3 regions of the Arthrobacter sp. BB-1 genome follow, and region 2 is predicted to be linked to each of the others. Evidence: riboswitches for the same ligand, from Rfam matches in the RefSeq annotation. Region 2 holds a riboswitch; each other region holds the start of a gene.
What was found. Region 2 has a riboswitch for cyclic di-AMP ahead of FHJ30_RS21580 (M23 family metallopeptidase). Riboswitches for the same ligand answer to the same signal wherever they lie in the genome.
Positions count from the first base shown of each region.

Region 1: another riboswitch for cyclic di-AMP. It lies ahead of FHJ30_RS11075 (LysM peptidoglycan-binding domain-containing protein); the one in region 2 lies ahead of FHJ30_RS21580 (M23 family metallopeptidase).
Region 3: another riboswitch for cyclic di-AMP. It lies ahead of FHJ30_RS04665 (M23 family metallopeptidase); the one in region 2 lies ahead of FHJ30_RS21580 (M23 family metallopeptidase).

Region 1 covers NZ_VDEV01000019.1:167,838-170,091, forward strand. The annotation lists gene FHJ30_RS11070 (lytic transglycosylase domain-containing protein) at 1-560, opposite strand, end outside; cyclic di-AMP (ydaO/yuaA leader) riboswitch at 916-1,109, shown strand; gene FHJ30_RS11075 (LysM peptidoglycan-binding domain-containing protein) at 1,113-1,946, shown strand; gene FHJ30_RS11080 (YdiU family protein) at 2,079-2,254, opposite strand, start outside.
Region 2 covers NZ_VDEV01000005.1:67,840-70,093, forward strand. The annotation lists gene FHJ30_RS03160 (cytochrome c oxidase assembly protein) at 1-158, opposite strand, end outside; gene FHJ30_RS21580 (M23 family metallopeptidase) at 337-1,215, opposite strand; cyclic di-AMP (ydaO/yuaA leader) riboswitch at 1,219-1,411, opposite strand; gene FHJ30_RS03170 (hypothetical protein) at 1,560-1,880, shown strand; gene FHJ30_RS03175 (thioredoxin-like domain-containing protein) at 2,000-2,254, shown strand, end outside.
Region 3 covers NZ_VDEV01000009.1:23,846-26,099, forward strand. The annotation lists gene FHJ30_RS04660 (metal-dependent transcriptional regulator) at 280-972, shown strand; cyclic di-AMP (ydaO/yuaA leader) riboswitch at 1,091-1,334, shown strand; gene FHJ30_RS04665 (M23 family metallopeptidase) at 1,345-2,166, shown strand.

The DNA.
Region 1 (2,254 bases), on a different contig from region 2:
TCCTGGTCGGCCAAAGAAGCGGTGATCCTCCCCGCGGCGGCGGCCTTGTCCACAAGCCCCGCCGTTTTGCCGCCCACCAGCTGGACCAGATTGAGCCCGTGCACGTTGTTGTTCTCGATCGCGTCCAGCGCCACGAAGAACCCCATGTTCGTGCCGCCGGTCTTGTAGGACTGGACGGCCAAGGCTCCGATGTCCCTATTGTGGCGGACGAGTTCGGCGTTGGCCTGCCCCGCCTGTTCCGCCAGGGCCCCTACCCTTGCGGTGGACGCAGCCAGGACGGCGTCAGCCGCTGCGGACTCGGCGGCGGACGCCACGGCTGCGGTGCCCAACGCCTCCGACTGCGCCTGCAGCCCGTCCAAAAGGCCGGTGATCCTACCGATCTCCGCTGCCGTACCGGCCTCGGTCAGCTTGGCCCGCTGCACGTCCTCCCACGAGGGGTAATCACCAGGCGGAAGGCCTTCTGCCGCGCCGGCGGGAGACAGCCAAACACTGCCGGCGAGGGCGGCGGCCAACAGTACCCCCGGCAGGACGTGCCGGGCATGTGTAACGAAACGCGACATAGTTCCGAAGCTTACCGGCCTCAACCTTCACTTTAAGGATGAGCGGCCTGCATCGTTATACAGCGGAGACACTCCCCATTACATCCGAGCTGAGCGCCCGGGCCGGCCACGAAGGGAACCTCCAAAGGCGGTCCACGGCAAGGTCATCCGCCCCAGGGTTTATGACTCTGTGACGATTCCATCTTCCTTCGGCGTACCGCCCGCATCTTCCGAGGTCAGCGCCGGAGGAAGGAAGAGTCGATTCGATGGCGTAAACCGAGAGGACGGCCTCGCATGTTACCCAAATGTGACAATCGGAGCCGGGCCGGGTTATGGTCTTCAGGTGTCCCTCCCACACGGGACATTCCCCTCAGCTTGCCGAGCCCTGCCGCTGACCCGGGAACCAATCGCTTTCCAGCTGGCAGGGACGGGGGAACCAAGTTTCCACGGCCTCTTTGAGGCCTTGGGGTTAAGTCGCTAGCGCCTCCGTTCCTTTTCGGAGTTGCTCCCGGCCGGGTATCTCCAACCCGAACCCGACAGCTCACCCCGCAGGCATGGGAGAGGCGATCTACTGTGTCAAAAAATTCCACCACCGCCCGTCACCGCGCGACTCCGGCCCGCTCCATCATCCTCGAAGGACTGGCCGTTTCGGCCAAGTCCCAAGCCAGGACCCTGGGCCGCCCGGCACTCGCCGTGGCAGCCGCATCCGGCATTGCCTTCGGCGTCGGCGCCCCGGCGCACGCCGGTGTGACCGGTCCGGACACCACCGAGACCACTAACGTCCAGGCCTCTGCCGCGCCGGCAGCAGCAGTTGCTGCCCCCGCCGCCGCAGCCGGTACCGTCCACACGGTTGTATCCGGGGACACACTCGGCGCCATCTCGGCCGCCTACGGCGTCACCCTCAACGATGTCCTGACCGCCAACGGACTGGCCATTTCTGCGGTCATCTACCCCGGCGACCAGATCCAGATCCCGGCTGCAGGCTACGCCCCGGCGGCTCCGGCCGCCGCACCGGCACCGGCTCCGGTCCAGACCGCTGCTGCCACCGCACCTGCCAACACGGGGATGAACCTGTCCTACGCGTCCGCCAGCACCGGTACGGGCACCGGCGCAGCTATCCTGGCCAACGCCTACAGCCAGGTGGGCCAGATCCAGGACTGCACCGCCATGGTTGAAGAGGCCCTGCGTTCTGTTGGCAAGTCCGTAGGCGACCTGGCCCCCGGCCAGTTCTACCAGTACGGCTCCACCGTGGGCTCCCCCGCCCCCGGTGACCTGGTGATCACCGCCGGCCATGTGGGCGTCTACGCCGGTGACGGCCAGGTTGTCAGCGGCGGCGTAAACGGCAACCAGACCGCTGTGCACTCCATCAGCTGGCTGAGCGGCGCATCCTTTGTCCGCGTAGCGTAACCAGCGGCAGCGGCACGTCCTGCTAGTAGCGGCAGGCCCGCCGTGCACACAGGGGCGGCAGCCGGGTTTACCGGCTGCCGCCCCTGTCCATTTCCGGTGAAGCCTCCTGGGCGTCCTGTTGCCCCGCAGCCGCTAGGTGCCGCAGAAGGTCAGGTATTTGCCGAAGTCCTCGGGCGGTCCCTCCGTGTAGCGTTCCAGCCCCTCGCGCTCCCGGAACGGGGACCTGACAGCCTCAAGCATCCGGTTGAACGGGCCAAGATCCCCCTCGGTGGCGGCGGCCAGCGCTTCCTCCACCAGGTGGTTCCTGG
Region 2 (2,254 bases):
ATTGCCCCGGGGTCCGACAGCAAACGTTCCTGGCCTGCGCCGGAGTAGGACACACCGGCCAGGGCCGTCAGGACGGCCGCGGCTAGACCGCCTGCAGTCCACGCCGCTGTCACCGGGCCGGGAGGCCTCTTGCGCAACGCCACCTTCATTCCTTCCATTCTTTCCGTACCTTCCGGGCGAGTGCATTTCTCCGGTGCCGCCGGTCAGGGCCCGACCCGCATGGGAAGGGGCCTGCACGCGCGCAGAGGCCCGACAGCCGTCGGGTCTTGGGGGCCGGGAAGGGCCACTGCGTGCCGGCATGAACAGAACCGGAAAGAGTCGCTGCCGGAGGCCTTGTTAAAGCCAGGCTGAGGGATCGACCGTCTGGCCGTTAACAATGACTTCGAAGTGAAGGTGGCAGCCGGTGGAGTTTCCGGTTGTGCCGGCAATCCCGATCCGCACCCCGGTTTCAACGGCCTGGTTTATCCGTACACCGATCGTTTCGAGGTGGTTGTAGGTGGTTTGGAGGCCGTTCCCATGGTCGATGACAATACGGTTGCCGCCGCCGTAAGGGCTGAATCCGGCTTCGATGACAGTCCCCTTGCCGGCGCTTAAGACTTCCGTGCCGCAGCCGGCGGCGAAATCCTGGCCCGTGTGCAGTTCACCACCCAAGCCGGTCAGGGGATTGGCCCTGTATCCGAACGGTGAATTGGTCACCGGATTTAGTACGGGGGAGCTGAGCCTGGCTCCCGCCGGTGGAACCCGCTGTCCGGAAGTCTGCGCTTTGGATGCCTCTACCGCTTGGGGGGATGGGGCTTCTGCGGCAGGCGTCTCCTTCGGCGCAACGGCGGGCCCCGGGTTGGCGGGGACCGGGGGCGCCGGGCTGGTGGTCACCTCCGTACGACCGAAGTCCAGCTGCGCATCGGCTGCGGCAGTCACGGGCGCAGATGCAGTCAGCGCTGAACTTCCTGCTGCCTGCAGTTCGGTGCCGGTGGAGGCCTGCGGGGCGACCGCGTGTGCGGAGGCCAGGGACGCTGTCAGGGCCACGCCGGAGGCGATGACTGCCAGCGCGGCCTTGCGTCCGCGGTGGCGTGATGACCCGTCAGCGGACGGGTCAGTACGGCGCCTGCCCTGAAGTGGGGGCGCGGCGCGGCGCCGCCCACTGGCGGGCCTTGCCGTTGCTGGCGGGTGTGCACCGGGCACAGGGGAGTACCCCGCAGGGGTGTGGATGTTCACAAAATGTCCTTCTGCCGGCGCCTGCGGGGTTAGCTGTCGGATTCGGGTCAGGAACAATAACCCGGCCCCTGTCCGCGTGCACCTTGATGGCTGCACAGCGGTTCAGGGGCTTCACCCCAAGACGGCCGAAGGGCCGTCGTTGATGGGTTCCCCACCTCTGCCAGGTGAACTTGAATGGGCCCGGCAGCTGGCAGAGTTCGACGCGCCGCCCGGGAAACACCCTCTTGATGGCATTTCCTCACCAGTATTGACCTTCCACTATGGAGGAAGGTCAATACTGGGACGAGCCTGATCACCAATCACCCGCTCCCACCCCGTATGGCCGAGCGTTGAAAGGAACGACTGTGTCATCTACTTCCAAGGGCCAGAACAGCCGGACAGGGCTGCTGGCCGTGGGCGGCTTTGTCCTGCTGCATGTGCTGTGCTGCGGGCTGCCGCTGCTGATTGCGGCCGGAGCACTGGGTGCGGCCGGCTCATTCCTGGGTAATCCGTGGGTCATCCTTGGCGCTGTGGCCCTGGCTGCGGTTGTACTGCTCTGGGCGCTCCGGCGCCGCCGGCCGGGTGCGTCGGGTGGGATGAATGACTGCTGCGCACCCGCCGCTGCCTCCGCGTCTAACCAGGATCGCAACGCAGGCAGGGCCTCGCAGCCCACCGGCGGCCGGTGATCGAGAGTCACCCTGGCAACAGGGCCGGGGGTCGGGCGCCGTGGAGGTGGCCTTCATGGCGGAGTTTCCTGGCACTGCTGCTTGCCGGTGCCGCAGCCGTAACCCTGTTCGTGTCGTTCATGCCGTCCTATGCACCGCAGACGGACCACGGGGAGGGGCCGGCGGCAGCAGCCGGGTTTACCGCTGCGACAAGCCAGGGGGAACAGGTGCCGGTGCCGGGATCGAAGCCGAGCGTGCTCTTTTTCTTCTCCATTGAGTGCGGCGCCTGCGGACCGGGAACCCGGATGCTCGCCGAGGTCCAGCGAAGTTCTCCTGCTGCCGTGAACTATGTTGCCGTGGACATCGCGCCCTACGAAACGGCCGACGAAATCAAG
Region 3 (2,254 bases), on a different contig from region 2:
GGTGCTCCAATTTCGGCGTGGACGGGCTGTTGGTCCGGACGGATGGTGGGCGGCAGGCAGTCGGCGGCGACTGTGGCCCGGGCCCTCCCTTATTCTGCCCGAACAGCTGTTTCAGCGGGAACCTGGACCGTCATAGTCCAGACATTGAGACAGGGCCCGCCCTCGCCGTCAACTATTCGGACAAACTCAAAATAGGCTAAGCTTTCCAACGGACCACGCCGCATGTGAAGGCGGTACGGTGGGACAACGCAAGGTACTGCGCTCGAGGAGCTGAGCTGGATGACGGATCTGATCGACACTACGGAGATGTACCTTCGGACCATCTTGGAGCTTGAGGAAGAAAACATCGTTGCCCTCCGCGCCCGGATTGCGGAGCGGCTGCGCCACTCCGGGCCCACTGTGTCACAGACCATCGGCCGGATGGAACGGGACGGGCTGGTGGTGGTTTCGGGGGACCGGCACCTTGAACTTACGGAAGTGGGACGGAAGCGCGCCACGGAAGTCATGCGGAAGCACCGGCTGGCCGAGCGGCTCCTTGCCGACGTCATTGGCCTGGACTGGGCCTACGTCCATGATGAAGCCTGCCGCTGGGAGCACGTGATGAGCGAGCGGGTGGAACGGCGCATCTACGAAATGCTGAACCACCCCACCGAGTCCCCGTACGGCAACCCCATCCCCGGCCTGGCGGCCCTTGGCGGCCAGGCGCAGGCCTCCGCGGACGCGGCCGTCAGCCTGCTTGAGGCCATGAAGTCCTATGGCCCGGCCTCGGAAGTGACCGTTAGCCGCCTGGCTGAGCCGATTCAGGTGGAACCCGAGCTGCTGGTCCAGCTGGATGAGGGCGGAATCCGGCCCGGCGCCTCCGTATCGCTGGAGCGGGTGGGGGAGTACATCTCGGTCCGCGTCCCGGGCATCGAAGGGGCCCTGGAACTGCCGCCCGAAGTCGCGGCGCACGTCTTCGTGGCCGTACGCTAGGGGCGGCTTGGGGCCTCCGGGCTACCCCATTGGGCGCCGGTTACGCAAAGATAACGGAATTGTTACTTTGGGACTTATGGCCCTATAGTTAAACCCAAGCGTTGATACTAAAGCGTTACCTGATCCGGAGCCGAGCTCTGCCAGCGGACCAGGTGCACGAGTCATTACTGGCAGAGGCGGGGGAACCACAAGCGGCAGCCGGGGGACTGCCTTGGGGTGAAGTCCGTCAGCAGCAAGCCTCTTCCAGTGAAGGATCCTCCGTGGATACCTCCTGTGCCGAAGCTTGCTTACGGCGGACCGGGTCTTTGAACTCTCTGACCCGAATCCGACAGCTAACTTCGCAGGCTTTCCAGAGAGGAACCCTTCTTGTCCATGCAGACCCCCAGGGGACGCCGCCGCGCCGCGGTACCCGCTGCGACGCCGCGGGTTGTCGAAGTCATCACCACGGAACGCCCCCGCGATCCGCACCGTGATGCGCGCCGCCGTCGTGGTCCCTTCCGCCAGGTCACCGAGTTCGCGGCAGCCAGCGGGATCGGCCAAAAGGCCGGAATCGCACTCGCCGCCACAGGCCTGGTATTGACCGTGACAGTGCCGGCCACCAGTCCCGTGATGGCAAACAACGCTCCCGGTGTCACGCCGGTCGCAGCTTCAGCCGTCACTCCGCAGCCCCAGGTCTCAGCGGAGGCCGGCGCCCAGATCGATTTCAGCCGCTCGGCCGTCGTCACCCAGGCGGATCCGGACGGCAAGCTCAAGCAGCTGCTCAGTGCCCAGTCCGCCGGCTCTGTGTCACGGGCCGCCTCGGCCGGAAGCCTCGGCGCGCCGCTGGCCACACTGACCACGGCATCCCCCTTCGGCTACCGCGTCAGCCCCATTACTGGCGGCTCAGGCGACTTCCACCGCGGCCAGGACTACGTGGCCCAGTGCGGCACGTCCGTCCTCGCTGCCGCCACCGGCACGGTGACCTTCGTGGGCTGGCACCAGTTCGGCGGCGGAAACCGCGTTGTGGTGGATCATGGCAACGGACTGGAAACCACGTACAACCACCTCTCCTCCTTCAGCGTGAAGGAAGGGCAGACGGTCTCCCGCGGGGACGTTGTTGCCCTCAGCGGGACCACGGGCGCCTCCACTGGCTGCCACCTCCACTTCGAGGTGCAGGTCAACGGTGAAGTAGTCGATCCCACCGGCTGGCTCTAGTCAAATGACGGTTAACTATCAGATCGTCGTGACATGCCGTGACCTGAATGTGACATTCACTCAAAACTGCTGTACCGTCTAACTCGCG